DNA from 3 places in the Exiguobacterium sp. HSB13 genome. Region 2 is predicted to be linked to each of the others. Evidence: riboswitches for the same ligand, from Rfam matches in the RefSeq annotation. Region 2 holds a riboswitch; each other region holds the start of a gene.
The links. A riboswitch is a leader RNA that binds a small molecule or an ion and turns the genes downstream of it on or off. The one in region 2 is predicted to bind lysine.

Region 1 (11,160 bases), on a different contig from region 2:
ATCACTTGTTGGGCATGCATCCGTTTCATCTCCTCACTGAGTACTTTTTCACTATAAATGATAACGATTATCATTGTCAATGTTATTTGTCAGAAAACAAAAAAGACGATTCCCAAGAGGAAATCATCTTTCGTTAGATTCGGATTAAGAAGCTTTTCGTTCCTCGTCTTGATCTTGAGCAACGGTCGTTAGTTTCTTTTTCATAAGACGAATCCGGTATAGGGCAAATAGATAATGGGCGAAATAGATCGTAAAACCAAGGAAAATCGTTAATGCTACATGAATTTGAACGCCAGGGACAGCATGGAGCTGAATGAAGAGCAAGACAGCCATTGCCATCGTATAGAGCACCATTTCCACCGATTGTGGCATGACGCGTTGACGTTTTAAGAAAAAGGAACGCATAAGTGGCAGGACGACGAGACTGACGAGACGATCAACCAGTCCGATGACGAGCACGCTGATCACCATCGCTAAACCATTTTCAAAAGCGATTAACCGTGGGAAGACAAGATAAGTGACGAGTAATAGTGGTCCAACTAATAAAAAGATTGAAATCGAGGCACGTGCGAATACGAAGAGCCCGTTGACACTTGTTAAAAAGGCACGAACGATCTTTTGTGACCAAGGGGATGGTCGACCAACTTGCCAAGCAAAACAACAAGCAAAGATGAACGCATAAAATTGCAGAAAGGCAACCATAAAGCATCTCCTTTAGATATGAAACTCATTGTCCCTAGTGTATCGATTTTAAGGCTGAAGTGCAAAGAAGAACTTTTCGTAAAGTATAAGAAAAGACCAGCTGATAGGACATCAACTGGTCTGTCGTCAATCAATCCAGATTCGGTTCTTTTTTTCCGTGCAAGAAGAAGGACAGAATCAGTGCAAGCGCAGATAAAACGGTCGCAATCCAGAACGCATCGGTGATCCCTTGAATCGTTGCTTGTTTCGTCAGCATCGTAAACCAACTCGTCGAAGCGGCTTGTGAGCTACCCAGCTGTTGTCCAAGATCATTTAAATGTTGCGAAAGCGTTGGGTCGAGCGTCGTGAACTGATTCGCGTCGTCTGCCAAATGAGCCGTCGTTTGACGGGTCATGACGGTGACGAGAATCGCGGTTCCGATAGATCCAGCGACTTGACGGAGTGTGTTTTGCGTCGCGTTTCCGTGTGGGATCATCTTCATCGGTAAGGCATTCATACCGGCAGTCATGATCGGCATCATGATGAACGCCATACCGAATGACCGAAGCATGTAGATCCCCATGATGGAGTAATACGACGTATCCATGTTCAATTGCGTCAGTTCCCATGTTCCGTAAGTCATTAACGTCAAACCGAAGATGGCAAGTGGACGAATACCGAAGCGGTCAAATAACCTACCAGCAATCGGTCCAGTGATTCCCATGATCAGTGATCCTGGTAAGAGGAGCAGACCGGAATCGACCGGTGAAAAACCGCGAATACTTTGTAGATAAATCGGTAAAAGTAACATCCCGCCGAATAAAGCCATCGTGACGATGACGTTGATGAAGAGTGTGAACGAAAATTCCGGTACTTTCAACACGCGAATGTTCAACATCGGATCTTCCATCGATAGTTCACGCATCGCAAAAGCGGCAATTCCGATTAAACCGATGACGATCGTGCTGATGACGATCGGGCTATCCCAGCCGTCATTCCCAGCTTCACTGAACCCATAAAGGAGACTCCCGAACCCGATCGTACTAAATAAGACGCCCAGTGCATCAAAAGAAGGTTTCGAGAGGGGCTGTGTCAGTCGGAACCAAGCAGCACCAAGTAACAATGTCACTAATCCAAAGAACGACATCGCGTAAAACATGACGTGCCAATCATAATTTTGGATGACATATCCCGTGATCGTTGGTCCGACAGCTGGAGCGAGAATCATCGCGATTCCAAGCATCCCCATGGCAGCTCCACGCTTATGCGGTGGGAACAACGTCATGAAGACGTTCGATCCGAGTGGCATCAAGATACCAGCACCCGCTGCCTGAACGACACGACCGATCATCATGACCGGGAAGTTCATCGCCATCGAACAAATGATGGATCCGAAGAAAAAGAGCGTCATCGAAGCGAGGAACAGTTGGCGGAACGTATAGCTTCGCATCAAAAAGGCGCTGATCGGAATCAAGATCCCGTTGACGAGCATGAAGCCTGTCGTCAACCACTGGGCAGTGGACGTCGACACATTGAAGTCATTGATCAGAACCGGTAACGCGACATTAATCAACGTTTGGTTCAAAATAGCAATGAACATACCGATTAGTAAGACCGTCAGTACTTTCGGGATACTGACGTTTTCCGTCGATACCTGTTTTGAAGGTGCTGCGACTGGTGGTGTCACAGTCATCGTCGGTTCCGCATCGAGGGATTCCTCAAGTGTTGGTCCGTCAGTCGCCAGTGCCATGTCGGATTGGCGACTTCGACGGGCGATCCAGTTGACGCCGATGATGATCAGAATCGTGAACGCACTATATCCGAACAAGAAGGTAGTAGACATGAACGTCCCTCCTTAATCCTTATGAATGCGGACGGTCACATTCATACCAGGTCGAATGTCGAGTGATTTTTCTTGCGAGAGTGATACTTTAACGGGAATGACTTGTGCGACTTTCGTGTAGTTCGCGTTTCCGTTTGAAGAAGGCATCATTGAGAACGTAGAAGCCGTCGTCATCCCGATTTGCTCGACTTCACCAGAAAGTGTCGTGTCCGGGTAGCTGTCGACATAGACATCCACTGTTTGTCCGACTTTGATTTCATCGATTTCTGTTTCTTCGATGTTCGCTGTGACCCAAAGGTCGTTTAAGTCAAAACCGTAAGCAAGTGGTGTACCTGCTGCGACGAAGCCGTTCTTTGTCGCCATCGACTGAACGATCGTTGCTTTCGCAGGCATCGAAACAGAAAGATCTGTCGGCTTTTGTCCAGCTTGTGCAGTCATGACGTGACCAAGTGTTGTACCGCTGTCGAGTGATTCACCTGTTTTTGCCGACCAGTCTGTTAATTTACCAGCGCTTGGACTCGCAATCGTTATCATTTTGCCATCGATTTTTGCATTGTCTGTTTTGACGTAGCTCGTTGCTTGATCGTAATAGTAGTATCCAACGACACCACCACCAATCAAGACGATGAGTGTCACGATATTGATGATCAATAATTTTTTCATACTCATGGGTGTGTTTGCATCCTTTCTTGTGTACAATCGATTCAAAAAAAGTACTCCTCTGGGGGGAGGAGTAATTAATATAGTTAATTATATGGATCGTTAGCTAACAAACAACCGACAATTTCCGACAAAATGTCGGAAAAATAGATGATAACGGATTCATTAATGAAAAGATGATGAAAAAGGAGTGAAATATAGATGAATGAGAGCCGCGATCCTCGACCAAAACGGTCACGTGACCGTATTACAATGGAATTATTTCGTTTACTGAAGACGCACAGCTTCTCAAGTATTACGGTCAAAATGTTGACGGATGGAGCCGGTGTAAACCGTTCGACCTTCTACGCACACTATACGGATAAGTATGATTTGCTTGACCAAATCGTTGAGGAGCAAATGAAGGCACTTGAACAAGCGATTCGGATCACCGGTACAGGAACTGCCTTTCCGACAGTCGAGCAGGTGAGTCGCTATTTTGCTCGGTTGTTCATTCATATCGAAGAAAATGAATTATTCTATCAGACGATGCTTGTTCAAGGACCGATCAAAACGTTCATCTCGCGCTTTCTCGATACGTTGAAAGAGAATTACCGACTAGTGTTTCGACCGCAAATCACAGAAGAAGCTACGTTCGTCGATCGGGACTTATTATTAAACTATGTCATTGGTGGACAGTTGGGATTGTTGATTTCTTGGTTACGAAACGGTCGACCGTATTCATCAGAGTATATGGCAGAACAATTAAGTCGGATGATCGTCTTTGGAACAGTAGAAAGCATCGGTTTTCCTAAAGAGCCGGAATGAAGACGTAAAAAAAGACACTTCCCTACGGAAGTGTCCAGTCAGGTTAAGCTTGTCGGAATGCAAGTTCTTTCGTGTAGATCGTACTCCGATTCCGTCCGCTCTCTTTTGAGTAATACAACGCTTTATCTGCCTGTTGTAATGCTTCAAGTGACGTATGAGAACCACTAGAATGCGCGATTCCAAGCGAAATCGTGATTTGTAGATCAGGTACATCTGCTGTCGGGAACAGGTTACGTGCAACTGTCGTCCGGGCTAGTTCTGCGATTTTTTGCGCTTCTTTTGCTGACGTACTTGGTAAGATGATTAAAAATTCTTCACCACCGTACCGTCCGACGAGGTCGTCTGGACGCGTCAAGGAAGCGAGAGTCATGCCGAGTTGGCGTAATACATCATCGCCTGCATCATGACCATATGTATCATTGACATGCTTGAAGAAATCGATATCGATGAGTACAAGCGAATAGCCTTGGTCGGTCGAACCGACAAGCGAAAGCGAGTCATCAAGACGACGACGATTGGCAAGCCCTGTCAAAGCATCCGTCATGGCAAGTTTCTGCTGATACTGGATGTTTTCGAAGTGGCGGCGTAATTCTGCCAATAGTCGAAAGGCAACAAATCCAGCTAATAGATTAAAGAAGATGTAAGCAATCGAGATTTTGAAGAATGTCGACCAGCTGTGCGTCAGAATGTAGATGGCGGGTAACGAATAGAGAATACCGACCAATACCATGAGTTGAAAATGACGCATCGAGATGTGAACGAAGCGACGCATGATCCCGATCGTCGTGATGAACAAGACGATGATCAGCGTAGATAGATAAAAACCTTCCATTTGATCAACAGGTGTTAAAAAGTAACGTGTCCCGATGATCATCACACCGGCGACGATGGCGCTTGGGAAACCACCGATCATCATGGCAATGGCGACGGGAACGATACGTAAATCAACACGGGCGACATCGATCTGGATCCCATTAAACATCAATAAAACCGCAATCAGACCAGAGACCGCGCCGAGTATAAGACGTGTGCCCCAGCTAGAATTCAGCGAAATACGCGGTTGATTCCGAAACGGTAAGAACAAGAGAGTAATCGTTGTGAACAGTAGACAAAAGTTAATGATGAATTGATTCATGATGGACAACAAATCCTCCCAACTCCCCCAGCTAACAGATTTCCATATATATACTTCCAGTATACTCAAGTAGATAACGGTTAGACAGAGGGAAATCTTTAGATAAAATAGAAAAAACGGTAGGAAATCTACCGTTTTTAAGAAGACGAAGTAAGTGTATCCTCATCCATCGTCTGTAAAATTTTATCAAAGACATGAACCATCGTTTCAAGCTCTTCTTCTGTCAATGTGCCGAAGCGATCTTGTAAATAGTTTTTCCGGACGATTTCGAGATCCCGAAATGCACGTTCCCCGTCCTCCGTCAAAGCGAGGACGATTGAACGACGATCTTCCGTCGAACGTGTTCGGGTGACATATCCTTGTTTATACAGCTTATCCGTCAAAGCAGTGACTTGACTCGTCGCGAGCTCAAATTGTTCCGCGAGAAGCGTCGGGCGCTGAGGACCATTTTCGGAAAGGCTTCGTAAGATGAAAAATTCACTCCGGGTCGCCGTTCCTTCAAATAGCCGGTTAAGTTCACGTCGCAGGGTACGAAGAATGACACGCATTTGTTCTTCGAGTCGATAAGTTAGCAAATCACGTTCCTGTGGCATGCAAGCAGCATCCTTTCTCTCAGTGGACTTCTACCATTTAGTGTACTAAACATATCGGATTTTTACCATCGACTACCCGATATTCGAAAAAGGCAATTGACAATTTCGTGGCGATTTGTGTAATATGGCGTAGTAATAACTAACTTAATTCAGTTCTCACTCAACCAGTGGGATGGAGGTTGCAATTCTTAAGAGTACGGTTACGGATGTCGTCAAGCGACAGATGAGGTGACCTGAAAGGAAGAATTGCCGAAATCAATCATCGCTTTGAAGATGATCGATTGGGATTAGATCAAATAGGTCTAATACTGTCACAAGTCGGGTATCACCTACTTGTGGAGAGCTATCTTTCACGACGGTAGAATGAGGCGCATCCATTTTATTATGTTGCGTTCTCATCTTCCATCTGGAAGATGAGGGCGCTTTTTGTTTTTTTTATTCAAAAAGTGTCCTCTCAAAATTTATTAAAGAGAGAAGCGAACGAAATGAACAATCTAGATGTGAAACAAACAACAGATTCGACAGCAGAAGGATTAAAACGTGGATTACAAGCCCGTCACATGTCGATGATCGCCATCGGTGGAGCGATTGGAACAGGACTCTTCATTGCGTCCGGTGCTTCCGTTGCAGCAGCAGGACCAGGTGGGGCACTCCTATCGTATGCAATCGTTGGTTTGATGGTCTATTTCCTAATGACAAGTCTTGGTGAAATGGCAGCATACATGCCGGTCGCTGGGTCCTTTTCGACATATGGAACGAAATTCGTCGATCCATCATTCGGCTTTGCGCTCGGCTGGAACTATTGGTACAACTGGGCAGTTACGATCGCAGTCGAACTCGTCGCAGCACAAATCGTCATGACGTATTGGTTCCCGGATGTTCCTGGATTTTATTTCAGTGCCTTGTTCCTCTTACTGATGATTGGCTTGAACTACTTCTCCGTTAAAGGATTTGGGGAAGCTGAGTATTGGTTCGCCATGATCAAAGTCGTTACCGTCATCGTTTTCTTAGTCGTCGGTGTTGCGATGATTTTCGGTGTCTTTACATCAGAGCCACCGGTTGGCTTTAAAAACTTTGCTCTTGGCGATGCACCGTTCGTCGGTGGTATTCCTGCCGTCATCGGAATCATCCTCGTTGCCGGATTCAGTTTCCAAGGAACGGAACTCGTCGGGATTGCCGCGGGTGAGTCGGAAGATCCGAAAAAGAACGTTCCAAAAGCAGTTAAACAAGTTTTCTGGCGTATCTTACTTTTCTACGTCTTCGCGATTTTCGTCATTGGGATGCTCATTCCGTATACGAGTCCGAACTTGGTTTCAAATGACATCACGGACGTCGCGGTTAGTCCGTTTACGCTCGTCTTTGAAAAAGCAGGTCTTGCGTTCTCAGCAGCACTCATGAATGCCGTCATCTTGACGTCTGTTCTATCTGCCGGAAACTCAGGTATGTATGCTTCGACTCGGATGCTGTATACACTGGCTCGCCAAGGGGATGCACCGAAGTTATTTGCGAAAGTATCGAAAAACGGTGTACCACGTAATGCCTTGCTCGCAACAGGTGCGGTCGGTGCGCTCTGTTTCTTAACATCGATGTTTGGTGGACAAGTCTACTTGTGGTTACTCAATGCTTCCGGTATGACAGGCTTCATCGCATGGCTCGGGATTGCAATCAGTCACTATCGTTTCCGTAAAGGATTCCTTGCACAAGGTCACTCGTTGAAAGACTTACCATATGTTGCACCAGCGTTCCCATTCGGTCCGCTGTTCGCATTCGGTCTTTGTTTCCTTGTCATCGTCGGTCAAAACTATGCCGCATTCCTCGCGGATCAAATCGATTGGGTCGGAATTGCCGCAACGTATGTCGGTATTCCATTATTCCTTGCCTTCTGGTTAGGACATAAATTCAAAAACCGGACGTCGATCGTTCGTTATGACGAGATGGACTTCCCAGAACATCCGCGTCAATCGTAATGTGTGAACCACCTTCTATAATGAAGGTGGTTTTTTTATTTCTTTAAATGAAAACGTTTTCTAAAATATAGTTTTGGAAAAGTATAAAAAAGGAATCAATGAATACATATTCAAGAATAGAAAACATGAATGAAGAATAGGGGGGAAGACGCATGACTACATCTGAATTATTTTTCACATTAGGTTCTGCAGCGTTTTTCATGTTGCTCGTTGCCTACATATCCTATCGATTGACGCGTGGGAAAACACAAGGCGTCGATGAATACTTCTTAGCAGGTCGAGGGCTAAGTGGCGTTTTCATTGCCGGTTCGCTACTACTGACGAATTTGTCGGCAGAACAGTTGATTGGACTGAATGGACAATCCTTCATGGGGAATATGTCGAGTATGGCATGGGAAGTCACAGCGGGATTTGCTGCGATCATCATGGCCATCTATCTGCTCCCGAAGTTTCTCGGACTTGGTATCTCGACATTACCGGAATACTTAAGTCACCGGTATGATGAGACGGTTCGCCGGATGACAGTCTTACTCTTTTTACTCGGATACATGTGCGTCACGATTCCTTCGATGCTTTATTCGGGTGGGATTGCTGTCTTGCAGCTATTCGATGTTCCGGAATTATTTGGTCTCAGTTATACGCAATCCCTTTGGTTAGTCGTCTGGGTCGTTGGAATCATCGGAGCGATTTATGCAATTTTTGGAGGATTACGTGCGGTGGCTGTCTCCGATACCTTGAACGGGATTGGGCTTGTCTTCGTTGGATTCCTAGTTCCGGTGCTTGGCTTTATCGCGCTGGGTGACGGGAATTTGCTTCAAGGAATGAAGACGATTGCGACTGTACAACCGGAGAAGCTGAATGCTATCGGAAGCTCAACCGATGCCGTTCCGTTCTTTTCGATTTTCACGGGCATCCTATTTGCGAACTTATTTTATTGGTCACTCAATCAATATGTCATTCAACGTGTGCTCGGGGCAAAAGATTTGAAGGAAGGACAGAAGGGCGTCCTCATGACAGGATTTTTGAAGTTATTAGTTCCGATCTTCATGCTGATTCCTGGTATCATCGCCTATCACTTGTATGGGAACACACTAACAAGCGGTGATTTATCATACCCTCGACTTATCACGGAGTTACTACCGGTCTCGCTGATGGGATTTTTCTTAGCTGTCTTACTCGGAGCCGTCTTCAGTTCGTTTAACTCGCTTCTCAACAGCATTGCAACACTTTTTGTCCTCGATATCTATCAGCCGGTGTTTGCGAAAGAGGCGAGTGATGAACATTTGATTCGTGTCAGTAAATGGTTCGGAACGATCGTTGCCTTGATTTCTTTCGTCATCGCACCGTTCTTGATGTACGCGCCGGACGGCTTATGGAGTTTGATCCGGCAATTCACAGGGTTTTTCAACATTCCGATTCTCGTCATCGTATTAATGGGGATTTTCATGAAACGAATTCCGGCGATTGCGGCGAAAATCGTCATTGTCTTTCACGTGTTCGCGTATTACTTATTTGTCTTCGGTTTCAAACAACTGTTCGGCTGGGATCATGGCATTAGTTATATTCATGGGTACGGTATTCTACTCGTGATTGAAGTGCTGTTCATGGTATTCATGGGATATCGTTACCCGGCCGTCCAGTCAAGAAAAATCAATCGACGACAGTCTGTCGAGCTTACTCCATGGAAGTTCGCGATTCCGGTCTCGATCTTATTATGCACATCCATCATTTGGACATACGTTCTGTTTTCAAAGATCGGACTGGCTTCGGCAGCAGGCATCGTATCGAGTTGGTTCTGGCCGGTTACGTTAGGACTTGTCATCGCAACGATCGTATTATGGCGTGTGTCGCTAAACGCCTGGGAAGCGAAGTACCGGTCCTATCTCGAAGAAGAGTATCGTCAAGCCGAATAATCCTCTCGCAGAAGGCATGACATATCGGGTAAGATGAAAGAAAAACAGGAGGCGATCTTCGTGAATTACTGGTATCACTTTAAGCGTGCCTTCTTACCGATCGCATTATTGCTTGTGACGCTTGCCTTGTACCAAATGATTTATCGTTTGAATAACATCTGGTATTCGCTTGGAGGACTTCTCCTTGTCTTTGCGGCGATTTACTTCGTCATGCGTCGTCTAAAAGCGAACCCAGAGGATTGAATGAGCAGGAAAGTCGAGTCCATTCTCTGAACGCGGTAAAATAGAGACATACAGAGGAGGGGAAGATAGATGGCAAAAGCAATATTTGCAGGTGGTTGTTTCTGGTGCATGGTCAAGCCATTCCATAAATATGATGGTGTAGAGCAGGTCATTTCAGGATATACCGGTGGTCATACAGAGAACCCGACTTATAAAGAGGTCTGTTCGGAAACGACAGGTCACTTGGAGGCGGTTGAAGTCACGTACGATTCGTCCATCATTACGTACGAAGAATTACTCGATATTTTCTGGCGTCAAATCGACCCGACAGATGGCGGAGGTCAATTCAATGACCGTGGTGAATCTTACCAACCGGCTATCTTTTATGTCGATGAAGCACAGCGTGAAGCAGCTGAACGTTCGAAAGCAGAGCTTGACGCATCAGGACGCTTCTCACGCCCAGTCGCGGTAGAGATTCGTCCAGAAAAGCCATTTTGGCCAGCCGAAGAATATCACCAAGATTATTATAAAAAGAATCCGTTCCGTTATCAGATGTATAGTGTCGGCTCAGGTCGCGCGAAATTCATCAAGGAAGCGTGGAAGGATCATGGTAAGGAAAAAGAACTGAAAGAGCGTCTGACACCAATTCAGTATAAAGTCACACAAGAGAACGGGACAGAACCCGCTTTCCGTAACGAATATTGGGATGAAGAACGTCCAGGTCTTTATGTCGACATCGTCGATGGCACACCACTCTTCACATCAAAAGATAAATTCCAGTCAAACTGTGGTTGGCCGAGCTTCGCTAAACCCATCTCAGAAGACAAGATGGAAGTCGAACTCGATACGAGCCACGGGATGACGCGGACGGAAGTGCGTTCTGCGAATGCGGATAGTCACCTTGGTCATATCTTCGATGATGGTCCGACAGAACTTGGTGGTCTTCGCTATTGTATCAACTCAGCAGCATTACGATTTATTCCGCTTGAAGAGCTTGATTCAGCAGGATATGGGGAATATAAAAAACATTTCGAGTAACACGTAAGGAGCAGTCAAACGATTTCGTTTTGACTGCTCTTTTTTCAAATGGAAGGGAGAGAATTGAATGTTTCGACCCGTATATGAAGAGATTCGACAAATGACGATTGCGAAGGTACTTGATTTCTATGATCACGAAATCCGTCAGCTCGATAAGCAAGCACGTCAGGAAAAGTACGACAAGATGAGCTTGAGTCCGTTTCGTTTTTTCCGTGGGAGTTCGCATCTGTTTTATTATGACGTGACGCGAATCCCCCTTGGTTTTGATACGCCTCGTGATAAACCGACGTGGATTCAGGGC
Region 2 (11,160 bases):
GAGAAAAGCCAACATAAAAGCTGTCGCCCTCGCGACCAGAGGCATAGCGATAATGGTAGGAACCAAAACCAATCAAGGATGAACCCCAAAGGACGGCTTCGTATTTCGTGACATCTTCGAAGAACTGACGTAATGTGATACCATCTGCTTGACGTAGTGGCGGTTCGACTTGTGCCAGAAAGACATCAACGGACTGTTCGGTAGGACCTGTCTTTGGCGTATCAGGCATAAGCAGACTCCTTTCGAATGAAAAAGATATTGATTACTTTCGAGAAGTGCTAGTAAATATCCTGTGGCTCAGAGGTGGAAATCGAATGAAGCATCGCATCGTGTTTCGAGGTGAAGAAGGTAGTGTATCATGGTACATCTTACATGTCTATCCAACGCAAGAAGAACTAACGATTCAGATGAAGGGACAAGATAGTGAACACAACATTTCAGTTTCATTTGACAAATATGATCTGTTCATCCGTGATTTTGCTCGCGTCCATGAGTCGTTACACGGTGAAGTCGTATTCGAGCAGGGCGTGATTCGTCTCCGTTTACGATATGACCGGCTTGGTCGTGTTTTCATCAGTTGGTCTGACGGACAAACAAGTCAAGAGTTTCGTAGTGATCAAAGTTATTTAAGTGAGGCGTTGGCCCAACTTGGTGTGTACTAAACTAAACACAGTAAAAGTAAAAGGAACGACTTTAGGTATTGCACCCGAAAGTCGTCCCTTTTTTATTTAAAGCGATGGAAGTGATTGATGTAATGGTGTGTTGATCAAGTTGAAGCAAAACGAAATCGTTTGTTCATACTCGGACAACGGAATCGACTCATCGACTTGATGTGCGAGACGGAAATCATGGAAAGAAGCAATCGCAATCGGAAATGCTTTTTTCGCTTGGCTGAACATCGCACCATCCGTTCCACCTGGGATGGCGATTTTTCGTGGTGTCACGCCGCTGACCTGTTCCATCGTATCTGCGACCTGTTGTAAGAAAGGTGCTTGTTCATCGGTTTCACAAGAAGGAATATCCTTAATGACGGTCACGCTCATGTCAAAGTCGGGATCTTCTGCAACAAGTCGACGCTCAATATCCGTAAAGGCAGCAAGTACGTCCGCTCGACCGAATCCAGGAATCGTCCGGATATCCATATAAAACGAAGCCTGACTCGGAACGACGTTTGGTCCCTCGCCTCCTGAAATCGATGTGATTGACGCCACGACCGGGCCGAGTGCCGGGTGATGATTCGTCGTGATCGAGAAACGTTCTGACTTCACTTCTTGGATGACGCGATACACGTCATCAATCGCATTACGTCCGAGTTGCGGGGCAGAGCTGTGTGCACTTTTCCCGCGACATGTCACTTCGATCCCGACAACCCCTTTTTGTGCATAACCGATCATCCCACTCGTCGGTTCTGTGATCAGTAGAGCATCTAAATCATCCGCATGCCCTTGTTCCGTCAAATGCCGAGCTCCTGTCATGCCATTTTCTTCATCGGATGTAATCAGAAGTTTGACGGTGTTCGGACGGTTTTGACGTTCCTTGTATTGAATGAGCGCTTGCACCATCGCCATGACCCCTGATTTCATATCTGAAGCCCCACGACCATAGATGCGGCCGTCTTCGATTTCACCACCGTATGGATCTTTCGTCCAGCCGTTCCCTTGCACAGGAACCGTATCGAGATGACCAGATAGACCGAGGACAGCAGGACGTGAAACCTCCTCGCTCGCAGGAACAGACGCAACAAGACAGATTCGTTTTGGTGAGACTTCGATCCATTCTGTCGAGATGTGATGATCAATTAGTACATCGTACACATAACGTGCGACGGCTTCCTCTCCGTCCGTCGGATTAACGCTTGGAATTTGAAGACATCGTTGTAAGTAAGTAATTGCTGTTTGCATAAGTATTTCCCCCTTTACCTATCCTGTACCCTGATAAAAATACTTCAGGGAGGTAAACGAATTCGGAAAATAATTTACGGGGCTGAACGTCTTGAGATAAAAGAAAACGGTGCAACCAGAGGGTTACACCGTACCTTGCTCATTCACTTTTTTCTGCTTCGTCTTTCCATTTCGAATCGATTAACATCTCTCCCGGCCATGTATAAGCCATGATACCGCCGTCTGCTGTGATGTCCTCACCTGTGACATATGAGCTGTCGTCAGAAGCAAGGAAGAGGGCGACCGTTGCCATCTCGCGTGGTTTACCGAGTCGTCCGAGTGGTGTGATCCAAGCGTTCGCATCGCGGAACTGTTTACCTTGCTCTTTTTCTTTTTCACCAACAAGTGTATCGATGAGTGGTGTTTCGATTGTTCCTGGCGACAACGAATTGACACGAATGCCATGACGCGCATAATCGATTGCCATCGCGCGTGTGAAGTTCGCAATCCCGCCTTTCGCTGCGTTATAACCGGACCGGTTCAAGTCAGCTGCACGACCAGACATCGATGACGTATTGATGATTGAACCACCGTTATCAAGCATGAGTGGAATCAAGAATTTACTGACGAGGAATGTACCGCGCAAGTCGACCGCGATGATCCGATCGAAGAGATCGATGGGATACTCATGGACTTTCCCGCCTTGTTCATCGATTCCGGCATTATTGAAGAGGACGTCGACCGTACCGTATGTCTCTTTGATGTGCTTCGCAAGTTGCTCGACACTCTCGACGTCTGAGACGTCGACATGGACGGCTTCCGCTTTTCCACCGTGTTGTGTAATCTGTTCTACTGTTTGTTGTGCTTTCTCAAGTGAGACATCGGCACAGACGACCGTTGCTCCCTGTTCTGCGAAGACAAGCGCGGTCGCTTGTCCAATCCCTGTTGCCGAGCCGGTAATGACAGCTACTTTTTGATCGAGTCTACCCATTGCTAAATCCCTCCTAAGTCGTATCGTTCACCTTATGAAACATTCCCGGAGAAATGGAGATTAAACCCATCGATGCGTCTAGTGTTAGTGGATAGGGGGTACATCTACAACAGCACAATCGCTGTAAAAAGGGAGATGAGAACGCTGACATCCGATCAATGGCAACTTGCCAAAAAATTATTACAAGAAGCCGTCCAGTACCAAATGACACTCGAGAAGAGTGCATTCGCAAGTGAATTGATCGATCAAACGACACCTGTCCTCTGGTTTGGTGATGCGACGCGTAGCAGTTGGGTGACAATCGCGACGAACCCATCCCGATCGCAATTTTTAGACCGAACAGGTGCATTACGATTTGACGAGACCGGTCCGCTCTTCATTCGTCCGAAATCGATGGCATGGGAGGCTTATCTACAGGAGGAAACGCTGACAGATTCGATTCGGCGATTTAACGATTATTTCAAACAACCGAACATTTACCGGACTTGGTTCGGTCGACCAGGTGGCGGTAAGCTCGAAGGATTCTTGAACGGACTCGGTGCGTCATTTTACGAGAAGACGCTTAATCCGGTCATTCACCTGGACTTTTTCCCGTTTCCGACACACCATTACATGGGAGCAATTAAAGAACGTGGAGTGTTGGAAGATAGTCCGTTCGGTCAAACATTTTTGTTACGCCTGCTCGAACTGTTTTCGATAAAAGGAATCATCCTACTCGGGAAGGAACATACGGAACGATTTGCGAAGCTAGAACCAGACATCGGTTGGACGATCTATCAACCGACGGATTATCCAGACGCGATTTTTCAAGTCAGCTTCTCATCACGATTTCAGGTACCCGTTGTCGGGCTCCACTTCAAACCAAGTGAGCAGTTTATCGGTCTCGGTAATCGAAAGGATGAGAACGGCGTCAGTCATGGCACCTATGGGTCAGCAGAGCACTTACGTCAAATTGGAAAGATTGTCTTTGAAAAAGTCGCGACATACAGTGAAAAAGGAGATTGACAGATATTTCGAACTCCCTAATAATAGGAGGTGAATTAGCACTCTATATGATCGAGTGCTAAAAAAAGGGAGGCAGAATGAGCATGGAAACGAAACAATTTAAGGCGGAATCAAAACGATTGCTGGAGATGATGATTCATTCCATCTATACGCATAAGGAGATTTTCCTGCGCGAATTGATCTCAAATGCAAGTGACGCCATGGATAAGATGTACTATAAAGCATTGACGGACGAGACGATTTCGTTCGAGAAGGAACACTACAAAATTACGATTGAACCAAATAAAGAAGCGCGACAGCTCATCATTCGGGATACGGGAATCGGAATGACGAAGGACGAACTAGAAGAGAATCTCGGTACGATCGCGAAGAGTGGATCGCTTGCCTTCAAGGCAGAGAACGAGGCACAAGATGGTCATGATATCATTGGTCAATTCGGTGTCGGATTCTATTCTGCATTCATGGTCGCAGACGTCGTCACCGTCGTTACGAAACCATTCGGCAGTGCAGTCGCTTATAAATGGGAGTCTCGTGGTGTCGAAGGCTATACGATCGAGGAAGTCGACAAAGAAACCGTCGGAACGGAGATTACGCTCCATATCAAGGCGAACGAGGAAGAGGAATCGTATGACGAATACCTCGAGACGTATCGTTTGCGCAGTATCATCAAAAAATACTCAGATTTCATCCGTTATCCGATCGAGATGAAGGAACTCGAGCGTCAGCCAATCGAAGGCAGTGATGAGACGGAAGAGATCGAAGTCGTCAAGACGATCAACAGTATGGTGCCAATCTGGCGGAAGAACAAACGGGAATTGACAGACGAGGACTATACGAACTTCTACCAAGAGAAGCGGTATGGTTTTGACACACCGGCAAAACATATTCATATCAGTGTCGATGGTGCCGTTCGTTATCAATCAATCTTATTCATTCCAGAGCAGGCACCGTACGATTATTATTCGAAGGAATTTGAAAAAGGTCTCGAGCTTTACGCGAATGGTGTCTTGATCATGGAAAAATGCAGTGACTTGTTGCCGGATCATTTCAGTTTCGTCAAAGGAATGGTCGACTCGGAGGACTTATCGCTCAACATCTCGCGTGAACTTCTACAACACGATCGTCAATTGAAGCTGATCGCGAAAAACATCCAAAGTAAGATCAAGACACAACTTGAAGCCCTCTTGCGTGAAGATCGCGCGAAGTACGAAACGTTCTATCAAGCGTTCGGACGTCAGCTGAAGTTCGGTATGTACAATGATTACGGCATGCACAAGGAACAGGTGCAGGACCTTATCCTCTTCTACTCGGCGAAGGAGAAGAAGTTGATTACACTCGCGGAATACGTCGCAGCAATGCCGGAAGATCAAGCGCATATCTACTACGCCGCTGGTGAGAGTACGAATCGTTTAGATAAATTACCACAATCCGAGCTCGTCCGTGATAAAGGATACGACATCTTGTACTTCACGGAAGAAATCGATGAGTTCGCGATTCAGATGCTCGTGACGTACAACGAGAAGACGTTCAAGTCGGTCACGAGCAGCGATTTAGGGATTGAAGCAGAAGAAGCGGAGACGACGGACGCACAAGCAGAGATGTTCCAAGCGATGCAGGAAGTGCTAAGTGGACAAGTCAAGGAAGTTAAGGCATCGACGCGGCTCAAATCGCATCCCGTCTGTTTTGCGACGGATGGCGCCGTCTCGATCGAGATGGAGAAAATCCTGAAGGCGATGCCGAATAACGAAGGGGTAGAAGCGGTCAAGATTCTTGAATTGAATCCGTCACACGCGGTATTCGACTCTCTTGAAACGGCGTATCAAAACGATCGTTCGAAATTCGAGCGCTATACCAAACTGATGTATCAACAAGCATTGCTTGTCGAAGGGCTTCCACTCGAGGATCCAGTAGCGTTTGCGAATGATGTGTGTTTACTGATGGTGTGAAACGAATAGATATAAAAAAGGCATTGGATGCGCGCATCCAATGCCTTTTTTCGTAAAATGCTACATTAATCGGTCTGTAAATCCGAAGCGGTTTCGCCTTTTTTCGAGAGAACGTTCAAGACGACGACGAAGAGTACGAATGTGACAAGAGCTCCGATGAAACCGAAGACCGAAGACTCCGTGAAACCGATGACTAAATAACCGACTGCCGCAGTGACGGCACCGACTAGCGCATATGGTAATTGTGTCGTAACGTGATCGATATGATGGGATCCAGCCCCTGTCGAACTGAGGATCGTCGTATCGGAAATCGGTGAACAATGGTCACCGAAGACAGATCCAGCAAGAACAGAAGCAAGCGTCGGTAACAAGAGTGAGGCATCGACAGCCATGACGAGATCCGCACCGATTGGCAACATGATCCCGAATGTGCCCCAACTTGTTCCTGTCGAGAATGCCATCAAGCCGGCAATCAAGAATAACAAGAACGGCAAGTACGAAGCAGAAATCGAGTTGCTGACGAAGCTTGCAAGATAGTCACCGGTTTTCATGTCACCGATGACAGCAATGATCGTCCAAGCGAATAACAGAATCACGACTGCTGGCCACATCGAACGCATACCAGCAACGATGCTTGCCCGGTAATCGCGACCCGGAATTTTCCGTCCGATCAGCATCAGGAAAGCAACGATTAAACTAATGACGACACCAGCGACAAGTGAGCGTGTGACGTCTGTCGATTCAAATGCTCCAATTAAAGTAAACGGGCGGTTGTCGGCTGCAAGTGCCTGGGCACCTGTTCCGAGTAATGCACTGATCGTAGCAATGACGAGCACGACGATCGGAACGACGAGATCCCGGACTTTTCCGTTCGTATGTTCGTTGACCTCTTTTGCCATCCCCATCGGTGTTCCTTTCGAGGCATCGAAGAGTTCACCTTTCGCGGCACGCATTTCGTGTTGCTTCATCGGTCCGACAGAGATGCCAGAGTAAGCAATGTAAAGTGTTAACAGAAGAGCGAAGATCGCATAGAAGTTCATTGGAACGATCATCATGAAGGCACTAAACGCTGAATAATCCGTAATCGAGTGGGTCGTTAAGATACCAGCAATGATGGAGATGATGAATGCGCCCCAACTCGAAAGCGGACTGATGACACAAACAGGCGCAGCTGTTGAGTCGATCAGATAGGCAAGTTTCGCTCGTGAGACACCGCGACGATCCGTTAACGGACGACTAACGTTTCCGACAGCAAGACTATTGAAGTAATCATCGATGAAAATCAAGATACCGAGTCCGAAGGCGACTAAGCGTGCACCACGCGCCGTTTTGACGTGCGTAGAAGCCCATTCACCGAAGGCACGAGCGCCACCTGATGTCTGAATGAGCGTGGAAAGGACGCCGAGCAATAACAAGAAGACAAGTAATAAGACGTTCCACTCGTTCAAGGCACCGTCCGCCCAAAACAGGCTGAAGATGTTCTTGCCGAGATAGGTTACCGTATCGATCGGATTAAAACGGTGGAGTAACAGGGCACCGACGAGAATGCCGACACCTAACGAAAGAACGACCTTTCGTGTAAAGATGGCTAATAAGATAGCTAGTAAAGCAGGTACAAGGGCAATGATGGAATCTGAATAGTTGACCATGAAAAATATCCTCCTCTTTAATAAATGGCTTAAAGATGAGACCCCGCGGCACAAAAAAAGCAAGGGCACCGGCAACAAAGCCGACACCCTCGCTGGATGCGTCTTTCTTAGCCGAATTGGAGCGCTCCATACAAGTACTATGTATGGCAATCGATCGGGTGTTTCCCGAATCGACCAACGACGATATGTTAGACACATACTGTCATTTCGGCGATGTCACCTTTCCTGTAGTCGTCTTCGTTGTCATCCTCGGACCAAGTACTGATTGAAATCGCGCCTCTACCTCATCGATAGAATAGTCATATTCTGTTCTTATGGACACTTTATCATGTATTTCAGAAGCGATTCAACCATATTTTCTGATAATTTAATACAAAAACGATTTATTCAGCAAAATGTTGAATGAGCTGTTTCATCAAATAGGCTTGATTTTCCTCGAATTGCTTTTTCCGATGACCATTTGCACCAGAGGGATGAGGGAATCCCGAAAGAAGCTGATGCTGTTCGATTCGTCCGTCATGAATCAACCCACGGACTTGTGTCTCGACGACACGACCGAGCGGAATCAATAGCGCCGGTTCGCGTAGCTGATTGATTTCAGCGACGAAGTGTTCTTCTGCATAATGTTTTAGCAAAGGACTACGGCTGATTTTCGGTTGATGACCCGAGTAATTCTTTTCGCGATAAAAGACGGGTTGCTTTAACAGCGACGTCGGTTGCAATAATTTTTGATGTTGATGAAATAAGCTAGCTGTCGTCTCAATTCCGAGCAATGCTGGAAGTTCGAGTGTATCAAGCATCTGAACGAGGTTACGTCGCATCGTTCCAGCAAAGCTTGCTGTATATTTGACGAGGCGTGCTGTCTCTTCTAATGAAACACCATGATGGAGGGCATCCGTCGCTTCTTCGAAAGCGATTCGCATCTGTTCAAAACCTGGTGTGATCCCGATAATAACGACTTTTGCTTCAGTATTGACGTATTCGCCAATCGGAGAGTAATAGACGGTCAGTTCGTTCTCCTGTTGCAATAAAAAATCGTCCGTCCATAATTCATCACGTCGTAACGTACGATCGTCAGGTAAGCTACGAATGGCTTGTTCAAATATAGTTAATGAATTCATGAAGGACCCTCTCTCTGTGTAATGGCACTATGATAACAAATAATACCATTTGAGACAATTCGACCCTTTCACTATTTTTGTAAAGGTATATAAAAAAGGACTCGAGACGAGTCCTTTTCGTGCATCATGCGCGTTCTTTAACCGAAGCGACTTCATAGGTCAGAATCTCGCTGCCGAGCATTGGCGATTCTCCAGCTTCACTACTCGCAGGTCGACTATGTGACGCTTTAAAATCGTCACTCTCCCGCCACGCTTGAAAACTCTTCATATCTTCCCAGTACATGTTGACGTTCATTTCATCGTGTTCTTCGATATTTTGCGTCAATAAGACCTCGACGCGGATGAATCCGTCCATCGTATCGAGTCCACTTGGACGCGTAAAACGAGGAGCGAGAGCTGCAGCCATCCCTTTTTTGACTTTAATCCGGTTCGTAACGACGATCATCATAAAATCCCCTTTCAAAAAACGAGTAACGTACTTCTTCAGTATAGTACGATGAGGGAAAGAATGCCGGAAAGAAGGAACAAAAGACGATGAATGAACAGGAATATGATCAACGATTACGAATCGAAACCATTGAGATGCAACACCTTTATGGTGTATTTAGTCACTACAATCGCTATGAACCGACGCCTTATGCGGCACTCGACGAATTATGCGAAACGTATTTGTTTCAAAAAGAGGACACTGTCATTGATTTCGGGTGTGGGAAAGGGCGTTTAAACTTTTACTTACATGACCGATTCGATTGTTCCGTCATCGGAATCGAGATGAACGGACAATTTTACGAGGACGCACTTCGGAATATGGCGAACTACCAAAGTCGACGGAAGCGGCGTTCCGGAAGTTTGCGATTTGAACAGACGTATGCCGAGCAGTATGCCATTCCGAATGAGGCGAATAAGTTTTATTTCTTCAATCCATTCTCTTCACAAATTTTCATGAAAGTGATCGATCACATTTTAAGTTCGGTCGAACGTTCCCCGCGTTCGGTTGATCTCATCTTGTATTACCCGACCGATGAATACCGGGAGTACTTGGAGCGCCATACCGTATTCGAGCAAATCGATGAGATTCGATTACGAGACTTCTACGAAAAAAATCATGACGAGCGGTTCGTCATCTATCGCTTTGATCCGAACAAACTGCTTCAAAACGGGTATCAATACAGTGATGAGAAAAATAGGGGATGAGGAGGTCGGACGATGATCCGTTTGGAGCATGTCACGAAAGAGTTTGCACCGGGGCGTGGAATATTCGATGTCAGTTTTACAGTTGATCCGGGTACGATATTCGGTTTCATCGGACCAAACGGATCTGGAAAATCAACGACACTCCGACATTTAATGGGACTACTGGCGGCGGATGCTGGAAAGGCGACGATCGGTGGTTTTGATTGCTGGAAGCAAAGTAAAGAAGTGAAGCAGTTGGTGGGTTACTTGCCGGGGGAGATTAGTTTACCTGGAGACATGACAGGAGCAGACATGCTCGATTTGATGCAACGACTACATGGTAGCGACCCGACACGGCGGCAACTGTTGTTGAAACGATTTCCGTTTGAGACGAAGACGAAAATCCGCAAGATGTCAAAAGGGATGAAACAAAAACTGGCACTAGTCGGTTGCTTTATGAAGGATGCATCGGTCTATCTACTCGATGAGCCAACCAGTGGACTTGATCCTTTGATGCAAGAGCGTTTTTTAGAGTGGATCGAACAGGAGAAGCATGCTGGAAAAGCGATTCTGATGAGTTCACACCACTTTCCGGAGATGGAAAAATCGTGCGATCGAGCGGCTTTAATCAAAGCAGGGCGCATCATCGTCGAATCGGATATTCATGAGTTGGTTCGATCGAGTCGAAAGACGTATACGATCGTCTTCCGAACGGAGGTGGAAGCAGCACAGTTCGCGATGCAAGTCGGTGTTGAACCGAAGCGGCTAGAAGTCAGTTTTCAAACGGACGAGACACTGAGCTTAAATCAGGCGATCGCTTATTTGACCCAGTATGATGTACGGCTGATTCGTCCGTCAGCAGATGATCTAGAACAGGTCTTCTTGCATTATTATGGAGAGGAGGAATCGTCGTGATAGTGCTGATCCGCTCTTTATTCAAGCAGGTCAGAAAGCCCGTGCTTGCTTATGCGATTGGAACGAGTCTCTACTTATTGATGCTTGCGTTGCTTTATCCATCGATGATGAAGACCGGTTTGCTAGAAGCGAAGCTAGAAGCGTTACCTCCGGAAGTCTTAAAAGCATTTCAATACGATAAGGTGACAGGATTCGATAATGTACTGGATCTGCTCGGTGGGAACTATTATGGACTGATTTTTCAAGTCATTGCGAGTCTATTCCTGCTCTCATTAGCAGCGCGCCTCGTTGCGCGACCGATCGACAACGGAGAGCTGATCGTCTATCTCGCAGCCCCGATCACACGGAATGCGTATACGTTTGCTGTCGCGATCGTCATGGGTATCGCAAGTATGGTTCTCGTAGGACTGAATGGACTTGTCTTGATGGTGGCTGACTGGTGGATGACAGATATTTCAATCAATGACGTCATCTTATGGC
Region 3 (11,160 bases), on a different contig from region 2:
TAAAGGGATGCAACATTTAACAGGAGAGCAAGCACTTGCTTACGTCCGGAACCGTCATGATGATCCGCTCGGTGATATCGGACGCGGTCAAAAACAGATGCAAGTCATTCAAGCGGTCGCCAAAGAAGCGGCAAGTTTCCGTTCCCTCAGTGCATACCGTGATATTTTGGATGCTGTCGGTGATAACGTCGAAACGAACTTAGGTCCGAACGATTATACACGCTTAGCAGATTTCACGGCAGCGTTACGTAATACGACGGAGTACCAACTCGCTGGAGAAGGCTACATCGGTATTAGCGGGAAATGGGAATATCATCTCGATCCGAATCAATTGGAGCAAGTGAAAAGTAATTTAGCAAAAGCGATGCAAGGTCAAGAAGTCGAACCGATCAAGGAAGAGACAGACCCGGCACAAAGTACGACAGAAGAACCAGTGACAGAGACAGAAGCCGTCCCTGCACAGTAAGACACACTAAAAATCCCCTTGTATCATCGTCACTGTACGACGATACAAGGGGATTTTTAGCGTTGGCGTTCCATTTCAACGGTGAAGGTATAGCGGTCGCCGCGGTAAGCGGAGATGACGTATTCAAACGGTTGCTCTGTTGTCAGGTACGTCAGTTGCTCGACAGATAAGACAGGCGAAGCGGTCGATAGACCAAGATGGCCCGCCTCTTCCTTCGTTGCAAGACGTGATTCGAACGTTTGACTCGCACGTCCAAGATTTAATCCGCTCGCTTCTGCAAATGCATAGAGCGATGCGGTCGCAACGTCTTGATCGAGTCCAGGTAGGAGTTGTTCCGGGATGTAGACCGTTTCAAGAGCAAGCGCTTGCTCATCTGCGATTCGTAAACGTTTCAATTCATATACGGATGCGCCTTCGCGAATCCGAAGCTTGTTTGCGATCGTCATCGACGCGTCGATGATTTGATAGGAGAGAAGCGCACTCGTCGGTTCTAGCCCAAGATGTTCCATCTCTTCCGAGAAACTCGTCAAGCCAGACAGTTGCATGACGATTTTTTTATTCGCGACGAATGTTCCTCGTCCTTTTTGACGAATCAAGTAACCGGCGTTGACCAAGTTTGAAATGGCTTGGCGGACCGTCATTCGGCTGATTTGATGCGCTTCCGCAAATTCGCGCTCGGACGGGATCAAATCGCCAGGTTGAAGAACACCGCTTTCAATTTGTTGTTTTAAGGCAGCTTCGATTTGATAGTAGATGGGGAGTGGTGAATTTTTATTGATATGCTGAATCACGGCATTTCGTCCCTTCGCGATCGGTAGTCTTTCGTCTAGTGTACTAGGAAAAAGGCAAGCCGACAAACGATTCTGGATGAAATATGGCATAATACAGAGTGAAACTGACAGAGAAAGGTGGTCGAGGCATGCGCCCCGAACAAATAGAATCCGATGTCCGAACCTTTCAGACATCCATTCGCACGACAAAACAAGTAGACGGCTATTGGGTTGCTTTAGAGAAAAGTTATTTCTATCCGGAGAGCGGTGGACAGCCAGCGGATCGTGGAACATTGAACGACCAACCGGTCCTTGACGTTCAAATCGAAGACGGTGTCGTCTGGCACCAACTGGCGACGCCGCTCACAGGTGATGTCACCGGTATCGTAGATGACGCAGTCCGGATCGATCATGCGGCGCAACATACGGCACAACATGTCATCTCTGCGATCCTACAAGATGAATCAAATATCAAGACACTCAGTTTTCGGACGGGAAGTGAGGTCTCGACGCTTGATATCGAGACACCTGAATGGACAACTATGCAACAAGAACAGTTGGATCGACGATTACGGCAGGTGATTGAACAAGGATTACCGATTACGGCAACCGAATATGACGAGGTGGAAGCGCTACGCTTACCATTACGAAAAACACCACAAGTCGAAGGACGAATTCGTGTCGTTCAAATCGGCACACTCGATTATAGTGCCTGTGGTGGGACGCATCTTGATTCGACGGCACAGCTCGAGTCGATTCTCTTTACCGGAGTCGAGCGGATTCGTGGAAACATTCGTCTGTCCTATGTCGCGAAGGAACGGGCATACCAACTCGTTCAGGCAGAACGACGAGCCTTACGGGAAGCGGCGCAAGCTTTATCAGTCAAACCAGTTCAAATCCTAGAAGCCGTCCAAACGTTACAAGAAGAGCAGAAGCGCTTAACGAAACAAGTCGAACACGTTCAGGGACAACTCGCAACATTCACACTCGCTCACGCTTTGGAACAACAAGAAGGCATTCTTGTATTTGAACATCTGGAGGAAGAGATCAAGGTTTCCGAGCAACTCGCTAAAGCGATTCAAGAAGCAGGGCGCGTCGGCGTCGTTTGGAATGCGACAACGAACAAGCTGCTGATGAGTAGTCCAGGTGAACCCCATCTCGGGAAATTCGCTAAAGCACATGTCCAAGCATTCAATGGGCGAGGCGGAGGAAGTGCGGTTCAGGCACAGGCACAATTTACGAATCGGGATGATGCGATGGCATATGTCGATCGATTACGGGAGGAATATCAGTCATGACAGTCATTCAAGTACGTACAGCAGAACAACATCAAGCCGTCCGGATGATCCGGGAGCGTGTCTTCGTCGAGGAGCAAGGCGTACCACGTCATCTTGAATACGATACACATGATGAGACAGCGATTCATCTGCTTGTTCTCGATGAGCAGAATCGCCCGGTCGCAACAGGGCGCACACGTCCATATGACGACCAACGGATGAAAGTTGAACGTGTGGCGACGCTAGCAACAGCGCGAGGAAAAGGATACGGTGGCGAGCTGATGCAGGCGATGGAGCGAGTCGCGCGGCGTGAAGGGAAACAACTGCTGACACTCGGTGCACAAGTTCAAGCCATCCCGTTTTATCAAGGACTTGGATATACGATCGTCTCCGATGAATTCGACGATGCGGGCATCCCGCACCGGACGATGGAAAAGAAAATGTAAGTCATTTTGAAAGAAATCCTGCAAAAAGGGTTTCTTTTTTTTGTTTTCTATGTATATATATAATTCATAATGAATTTTTATACATACAGATGAATTTAAAACCAGGAGGGAATTATACATGTCGAAACAAAAATTGATCTTAGCGTACTCTGGGGGACTTGATACATCGGTAGCCATCAAATGGTTGAGCAAGGACTATGACGTCATTGCCTTATGCATGGATGTCGGAGAAGGAAAAGATTTATCCGTCATTAAAGAAAAAGCACTCCTCGTCGGTGCGATCGAATCGATCGTCCTCGATGTTAAAGAAGAATTCGCACAAGACTTCGTCTTGCCAGCACTTCAATATGGCGCTCATTACGAAAATGCCTATCCATTGATTTCAGCGCTTTCACGTCCGTTGATCGCAGAAAAGCTCGTCGAAGTCGCGCATCAACACGGTGCAACGGCTGTCGCGCACGGATGTACCGGAAAAGGGAACGACCAAGTCCGGTTTGAGGTTTCTGTCGCAGCGCTTGATCCGTCACTCGAAGTCATTGCACCGGTTCGGGAGTGGAAATGGTCACGGGAAGAAGAAATCGCCTATGCGAAAGAAAACAATGTGCCGATTCCGATCAACCTCGATAGCCCATACTCAATCGACATGAACCTCTGGGGACGGAGTAACGAGTGTGGCGTCCTAGAAAACCCTTGGACAGAGCCACCGCAAGACGCTTACGCGTTGACAGTAGCGCCAGAAGACGCTCCGGATCAGGCAGAAGAAGTCATCATTGGCTTTGAAGCAGGTGTTCCGGTCTCGATCAACGGAACGACATATCCACTGGCGAAACTGATCACGGAACTGAACATCATCGCTGGTGCACATGGGGTCGGACGGATCGACCACGTCGAGAACCGTCTCGTCGGTATCAAATCGCGGGAAGTCTATGAGTGCCCAGGAGCAACGGTTTTACTCAAAGCGCACGCTGCACTCGAGACGATTACGTTGACGAAGGACGTCGCGCATTTCAAACCACTACTCAGTAAACAATATGCAGAAACGATCTACAACGGTCTCTTCCACGCACCATTAACGAGAGGCTTGAAAGCTTTCTTGACGGCAACACAACAGGACGTCACAGGAGAAGTTCGCGTTAAACTGTTCAAAGGAAACGCAACCGTGACAGGTCGTCAGTCCGCTGTCTCACTCTACGATGAGAAACTTGCGACGTACACGAAAGAAGACGCGTTCGATCATGAAGCAGCAAAAGGCTTCATCAAATTACACGGACTTGCCGTTTCGACGCATGCGAGCGTACATCGTCAGGCGGGTGTAACGAAATGACCAAACTCTGGGGTGGACGTTTTACGGAAAGTGCTTCCGCTCAAGCGGAAGCCTTCGGAGCATCGATCACGTTCGATCAAAAATTAGCGAGCGTTGATTTAAAAGGCAGTCTCGCACACGCGCAGATGCTATTTGAACAAGGGATCCTCGCTCAAGACGAGTGGACACAAATCGAGCAAGGACTGAAGCAACTGGAAACGACGTTAGCAGACCATTCCTACACGTTAGCGGACGAGGACATTCATATGAACCTTGAGCGTTTGTTGACGGAACAGATCGGTCCGGTCGCAGGAAAACTGCATACGGCACGGAGTCGAAACGACCAAGTCGCAACCGATTTACATCTATGGATGGAGCAACATGTCGCAGCGTTGACGACGGCATTACGCGAGCTCCAATCGGTCATCACGGAACAAGCGGAGCAACATATCGAGACGGTCATGCCAGGGTATACGCATTTGCAACGAGCACAACCGATCTCGCTTGCGCATCATTTGCTCGCTTATTTCTGGATGTTCGAACGCGATGTCGAACGGTTGACGGATAATCAAAAGCGGATCCGGAAATCACCGCTCGGGGCAGGGGCGCTCGCGGGGACGACGTTCCCGATTGATCGTTTCCGGTCTGCCGAGTTGCTCGGTTTTGAGTCGGTCTATCCGAACAGTCTAGACGCTGTCTCGGACCGTGACTTTGTCATCGAATACCTCGGGATCGCTTCGACCGTCATGATGCATCTCTCGCGTTTTTGTGAAGAAATCATCATCTGGGCATCGCAGGAATTCAGCTTCATCGAGTTGTCGGATGCTTTCTCGACAGGATCGAGCATGATGCCACAGAAGAAAAATCCTGATTTCGCTGAATTGATTCGTGGGAAAACGGGGCGCGTCTACGGCAACCTGATGGGCTTCTTGACGACGATGAAGGCATTACCACTCGCTTACAATAAAGACATGCAAGAGGATAAGGAAGGGGTCTTCGATACAGCCGATACCGTTCTCCAATCCGTTCAAATCTTCACCGGAATGATTGAATCTGCGACGTTTAAGACCGAAGCGCTCAAGAAGGCGACAATGCAAGACTTCTCGAACGCAACGGAACTCGCAGACTACCTTGTGACGAAAGGCATACCATTCCGGGAAGCACATGAAATCGTCGGCAAAGCCGTCCTTTACTGTGTGCAGAACGGTTGTTTCCTGAAGGATTTGAACCTTGAGACGTATCAAATGTTCCATCCTGACATCACGGAAGACGTCTATCCGCTCCTCGATCCGGTTCAAGCAGTGGCACGCCGGACAAGCTACGGCGGTACAGGGTTTGCTGCCGTGTCGGAGCAACTTGAACTCGCGAAACAGCATCTTGCGAATTGACGGATTTTGAAAAAAATCAGTCAAATGACTGGATTTAACAAAAGATGTCTGCTATAACTGTAACTAACAACCGACAGATAGAGGCGCGGATGACATGAGTAGCATCATTCTTGAAGGCAAGCATGCCGAATGATGTGAAAGGGGAAGTCCGCCGAAGTGAACGAGAAGATGCTTCTTCTCATTTGCTGGTACAACGGTTAAGATCCGTTGTACTGCCGAAACCGATGTTTCGGAGCGCTATCTTACGTAAAAGAACGAATGACTTTGTCTTCGTTTGTCCGATCGTGATAACGACGGGCCGTAGGAACGCTCCTACCGGCCCGTCGTTTTTTTCTGTATCGGGACAAAGGAGATAGGATTGTGACAACTGTACTTAAATTTGGTGGAAGCTCGGTTGCGACTGTCGAACAGATTCAGTCTATTGCGAATTATTTGAAGAGTCGCGCAGCCGAAGGTGAAAAACTTGTCGTCGTCGTTTCAGCGATGGGCAAGATGACAGATTCTTTGATCGCTCAGGCGCAAGCCATCACGGATCGCCCCGAGCGCCGAGAACTCGATCGTCTGCTTGCCATCGGAGAAGAACAGACGATTTCATTACTCAGCATCGCTCTCAACTCACTCGGCGTCAAAGCGTTATCGCAAACAGGCGCACAAGCGGGAATCAGTACGATGGGATTGCATACGAAAAGTAAGATCAAACAGATTGATGGAAATCTGTTACGGCAAAAACTTGAAACGTACGATGTCGTCATCGTCGCCGGATTCCAAGGGGTCAACGAACTCGGTGATGTCACGACGCTCGGACGTGGTGGATCGGATACGACGGCTGTTGCGCTTGCGGCAGTCCTTGATAAACGGTGTGAAATCTACACGGATGTCGACGGTGTCTATACAGCTGATCCACGAATCCATGCTGCTGCTCAACCGATTCCGCACATCTCATATGATGAGATGATGGAGATGAGCGCCCTCGGGTCGAAGGTCATGGAAATGCGGAGTGTTGAACTAGGAAAAAAATACGGCGTACACATCTTCGTCGGGAAAACACTTGAATCGAAAAGGGGAACATGGATCATGGAAGCGACGGAAACAATGGAACAAAAAGCGGTCACGAGTGTCAGTGTCACGAAGAACGTCTTGACGGTATCAATCAAACACGTACCGCAAACGAACGCAGCAGTAGCCGATATCTTCGAACTCTTATCGAACCGCCACGTCAACATCGACATGATCAGTCAAACGACGTTCGACAGTGACATCTTCTTATCGTTCTCATGTCCACTCGATGAGGAAGAGTTCCTCGATGAAGCATTGAAAGACATCATGGATCGTTTCACGACAGTCAAGGTCGATCGCCACAATCAGCACGCGAAGTTATCTGTCGTCGGAATCGGGATGCGGGATGCGACGGGTGTTGCCTCGAAGTTGTTCGCAATCTTCCGAGCGGAGAACATCCCGTTCTATCAAGTCACGACATCAGAAATCAGCATCTCGTACACGATTGCACAAGCAGACATTGAACGGACGGTTGCAGCGATTGCCAACGCGTTCGAATTATAAGGAGGAAAACAGCATGTATCATGTAGCCGTCATTGGAGCAACCGGCGCCGTCGGTCAAAAAATGTTACAAGTACTTGCAGAACTGGATTTCCCGGTCAGCCGCCTGTCCGCTTACGCTTCTGCTCGTTCAGCAGGGAACACGGTACAGTTCAAGGGAGAAGACATCACGATCCAAGCACTGACACCAAACATCACGGAAGACGGAATCGATGTCGCGTTGTTCGCAGCGGGCGGAACGATCAGTGAGCAATATGCCCCGTTACTAGCTGAAAACGGAACGCTCGTCGTTGATAATTCAAGTGCCTTCCGGATGCAGGAGACGATTCCACTCGTCGTGCCAGAAGTCAATCCGCAAGCGATTCAAGCAACGGATCGCTTAATCGCAAATCCGAACTGTTCGACGATTCAATCCGTCGTCGCTTTAGCGCCGCTCCAGTCACTCGGATTCGAACGGATCAACTACACGACGTACCAGGCCGTATCCGGTTCTGGTCAAAAAGGAATCGAGGATTTGGCACGTGGGACACGCGGAGAAGAACCCGTCAATTACCCGCATCCGATTCACGATAACATCTTGCCGCATATCGATGTATTCCTTGAGAACGGTTATACGAAAGAAGAGCAGAAGATGATTGACGAAACACGGAAAATCTTCAATCTTCCAGCATTACCCGTCAGTGCGACATGTGTCCGAGTTCCGGTCACGAACTCTCACTCGGTTGCAATCAACGTCACGTTTACACAACCGACGACGGTTACAGCAATCCGTGAAGCGTTAGATGGGGCACCCGGCGTCGTCCTCGTCGATGATGTCGCGAATACGCGCTATCCGATGCCACTCGACGCGAGTGGGACGGACGATGTCTACGTCGGACGAATTCGACAAGATGATAGTCTCGCAAACACGTTCCATCTTTGGTGTGTAGCTGACAACATCCGAAAAGGTGCCGCGTCAAACGCCGTGCAAGTTGCACGCCAAGCGATCGAACAGTCGATTCATTCATAAAAAAAGGAGGAGTTCTTCATGTTCAAAGGAGCAGGTACAGCACTCGTCACACCATTTAATGAAGCAGGCGAGTTGGATTTACACGTATTCGAACGCTTAATCGAGCAACAACTCGCAGCAGGGATTCAGGCACTTGTCGTCGGAGGGACGACAGGAGAAGGATCGACACTAACGAATAATGAATTCGAACAACTCCTGACGACTGCCGTTCAGGTCACGGCAGGACGAGTACCCGTCATTGCTGGAACAGGTTCGAATAACACCGCAGCGACGATCGAGAAAACATTACTCGCAGAACGTCTCGGTGCGGACGCAGCGATGCTCGTCACACCGTACTACAATAAAACATCACAAGCTGGTCTCGTCGCACACTTCACGGCGGTCGCTGATGCAACAGAGTTGCCGATCATGTTGTATAACGTTCCGTCGCGGACAGGCGTTGCGATCGCAGTCGAAACAGCAGTGACGTTAGCACGTCATCCACGCATCCAAGCCTTTAAGGAAGCGAGTGGAGATGTCAGCTTTATGGGTGAACTGATGGCGGCGATTCCGGAAGACTTCGCGGTCTTCTGTGGAAATGATGATCAAATCCTTCCGTACATGGCATGGGGCGCACAGGGTGTTATTTCAGTTCTCTCTAACCCGTACCCAGCAGAGACACAAGCACTTGCTGAGGCGTTACTAGGGCAAGATCTCGTCACGGCTCGCCGGATTCAGGCAGACTTGTTACCGGTCATCGGTGCTTTGTTCAGTGACGTCAATCCAATCCCAGTCAAAGCATCGCTTGAAGAACTCGGCTTTGCTGTCGGTGCGCCACGCTTGCCGCTCGTCCGTCAATCGGAAGCGGGACACGCCCACTTACTCGAAACGATGCGGGCTTACAAAGGAGTGGTTCGATGAAACTCGCGTTACACGGTTATGGGGCGACAGGACAATACGTCGTCGAACTCGCACCACAAAGTGTCGTGGCGATTGTTGACCGGACGAAGTCATCCGATACGATCGCTTCATATGCGGAGCTAACGGAGATGTCAGAGACGGTCGATGCGATCATCGACTTCTCGCATCCGAGTTTGCTACCAGATCTGCTCGCATACGGGTTAGCGACAAAAACACCACTCGTCATTGCAACGACTGGTTTTTCAGAAGTGGAACTGACATCGATCAAGGACGCTGCGAAAGAAATTCCAATCTTCCAGTCGTACAATATGTCGTACGGCATCGCGATGGTGCAGCAACTGCTGAAGACACTTGTGCCACTAGCAGGGGCGTATGACATCGAATTGCTCGAGAAACATCACAACCAAAAAGTCGATGCTCCAAGCGGAACGGCTGAGTTGTTATTGCAAACGATTCAGACGGCACGTGACGTGACACCGGTGTATGACCGATCACAGACGCGGCAAAAGCGAGAGACGAACGAGATCGGGATGCACGCGATGCGCGGTGGAACGATCTTCGGTGAACACGAAGTCTTATTCGCCGGTGTCGATGAACTGATTGAAATCAAACATACGGCGTTATCGAAAAAAGTATTTGCTTCTGGTGCGATTAAAGCAGCTGAAGCACTCATTCAAAAAACAGCGGGACTCTATACATTAGAGACGCTCTACACACAGGAGGATTCACATGTTACTCACTGATGCTTACGAAATTGCTAAATTCATTAAAGATGCTAAAAAACAAACACCGGTAAAACTTTACGTCAACGGCGATTTGGCGGGCTTGACGATCGAAGGCGCTACAGCGTTCGGATCAGATGAATCAAAGATTTTCTTCGCGGATGCAGGACTTGCGGCTACTTTCTTAGAAAAGTATTCAGATCGCATCACAGATGTTCACGTGGAGTATGACCGTCGCAACAGTGCGGTACCAATGCTTGATACACGTCACTTGAATGCGCGCATCGAACCAGGTTCATGGATTCGTGATCATGTTGTCATCGGTGATAACGCGGTCGTCATGATGGGTGCCATCATCAATATCGGTGCATCAATCGGAGATGGTACAATGATTGATATGAACGCTGTCGTCGGTGCACGTGGGACGATCGGGAAAAACGTTCATGTCGGCGCAGGTGCAGTGGTCGCGGGTGTCCTCGAACCACCTTCAAAAACACCTGTCATCATTGAAGACGGTGTCTTGATCGGTGCGAATGCAGTCATCCTCGAAGGCGTCAAAGTTGGTAAAGATGCCGTCGTCGCTGCTGGTAGTGTCGTCACAGAAGACGTACCTGCTGGAAGCGTCGTTGCCGGAACACCTGCACGTGTCATTAAACAGAAAGATGCGAAAACAGAAGAGAAGACGCAATTGGTGGATGATTTACGTTCACTCTGATTGACGTCGAAGAGGAGGAAAACACATGGCAGTGGATACACAGTATGGAGAAGCAATTTGGTTAGATGGAGTCTTTCATGATCCGAAAGATGCGAACACGAGCGTCATGTCACATGCGATTCACTATGGTAGTGGATTCTTTGAAGGAATTCGTGCGTACGCGACACCTGACGGACCGGCGATTTTCCAATTGAAGGAACATATCGAACGTCTCTTCCGCAGTTGTGCGTATTACCACGTCACGATTCCGTATACGGTTGATGAACTCGTCCAGGCGACGATTGATCTAGTTGCGAAAAACGGATTCGAATCTTGTTATATCCGTCCATTCGTGTTCCTCGGTACGCCATGGCAAGCATTGATGGCGAAAGATACGACGGTTCATGTCGGGATCTCTTGCTGGGAGCTTGGGGAATACTTCGATAAAGGTGCCGGCATCCGTGCCAAAGTCGCGTCATACCGCCGCGTCTCATCGACGATGATGCCGATGCAAGCGAAAGCGGCTGCGAACTATATGAACTCACAACTCTTAAAAGGTGAAGCGATCCGTGATGGATTTGACGAAGCAATCGCGCTCGACATGAACGGAAACGTTAGTGAAGCGAGT

Region 1: another riboswitch for lysine. It lies ahead of ACZGCQ_RS12155 (amino acid permease); the one in region 2 lies ahead of ACZGCQ_RS14475 (Na+/H+ antiporter NhaC family protein).
Region 3: another riboswitch for lysine. It lies ahead of ACZGCQ_RS15060 (aspartate kinase); the one in region 2 lies ahead of ACZGCQ_RS14475 (Na+/H+ antiporter NhaC family protein).

Annotation. Positions count from the first base shown of each region.
Region 1 covers NZ_JBUZOM010000002.1:61,580-72,739, forward strand. The annotation lists gene ACZGCQ_RS12120 (nitroreductase family protein) at 1-20, opposite strand, end outside; gene ACZGCQ_RS12125 (hypothetical protein) at 145-702, opposite strand; gene ACZGCQ_RS12130 (DHA2 family efflux MFS transporter permease subunit) at 833-2,524, opposite strand; gene ACZGCQ_RS12135 (HlyD family secretion protein) at 2,537-3,193, opposite strand; gene ACZGCQ_RS12140 (TetR/AcrR family transcriptional regulator) at 3,386-3,991, shown strand; gene ACZGCQ_RS12145 (diguanylate cyclase domain-containing protein) at 4,035-5,126, opposite strand; gene ACZGCQ_RS12150 (MarR family winged helix-turn-helix transcriptional regulator) at 5,264-5,719, opposite strand; lysine riboswitch at 5,885-6,073, shown strand; gene ACZGCQ_RS12155 (amino acid permease) at 6,205-7,686, shown strand; gene ACZGCQ_RS12160 (solute:sodium symporter family transporter) at 7,839-9,599, shown strand; gene ACZGCQ_RS12165 (hypothetical protein) at 9,660-9,842, shown strand; gene msrA (peptide-methionine (S)-S-oxide reductase MsrA) at 9,912-10,859, shown strand; gene ACZGCQ_RS12175 (DUF2252 domain-containing protein) at 10,927-11,160, shown strand, end outside.
Region 2 covers NZ_JBUZOM010000003.1:174,427-185,586, reverse strand. The annotation lists gene ACZGCQ_RS14505 (DUF1801 domain-containing protein) at 1-229, opposite strand, end outside; gene ACZGCQ_RS14500 (hypothetical protein) at 315-662, shown strand; gene ACZGCQ_RS14495 (M20 family metallopeptidase) at 729-1,901, opposite strand; gene ACZGCQ_RS14490 (SDR family oxidoreductase) at 2,041-2,871, opposite strand; gene ACZGCQ_RS14485 (hypothetical protein) at 3,007-3,876, shown strand; gene htpG (molecular chaperone HtpG) at 3,960-5,822, shown strand; gene ACZGCQ_RS14475 (Na+/H+ antiporter NhaC family protein) at 5,888-7,471, opposite strand; lysine riboswitch at 7,583-7,761, opposite strand; gene ACZGCQ_RS14470 (uracil-DNA glycosylase family protein) at 7,855-8,592, opposite strand; gene ACZGCQ_RS14465 (heme oxygenase) at 8,717-9,037, opposite strand; gene ACZGCQ_RS14460 (class I SAM-dependent methyltransferase) at 9,127-9,786, shown strand; gene ACZGCQ_RS14455 (ABC transporter ATP-binding protein) at 9,799-10,680, shown strand; gene ACZGCQ_RS14450 (ABC transporter permease subunit) at 10,677-11,160, shown strand, end outside.
Region 3 covers NZ_JBUZOM010000004.1:39,484-50,643, forward strand. The annotation lists gene ACZGCQ_RS15030 (LCP family protein) at 1-466, shown strand, start outside; gene phnF (phosphonate metabolism transcriptional regulator PhnF) at 523-1,257, opposite strand; gene ACZGCQ_RS15040 (alanyl-tRNA editing protein) at 1,386-2,534, shown strand; gene ACZGCQ_RS15045 (GNAT family N-acetyltransferase) at 2,531-2,959, shown strand; gene ACZGCQ_RS15050 (argininosuccinate synthase) at 3,078-4,283, shown strand; gene argH (argininosuccinate lyase) at 4,280-5,650, shown strand; lysine riboswitch at 5,721-5,898, shown strand; gene ACZGCQ_RS15060 (aspartate kinase) at 6,011-7,210, shown strand; gene ACZGCQ_RS15065 (aspartate-semialdehyde dehydrogenase) at 7,224-8,216, shown strand; gene dapA (4-hydroxy-tetrahydrodipicolinate synthase) at 8,235-9,116, shown strand; gene dapB (4-hydroxy-tetrahydrodipicolinate reductase) at 9,113-9,859, shown strand; gene dapD (2,3,4,5-tetrahydropyridine-2,6-dicarboxylate N-acetyltransferase) at 9,846-10,553, shown strand; gene ACZGCQ_RS15085 (branched-chain amino acid transaminase) at 10,579-11,160, shown strand, end outside.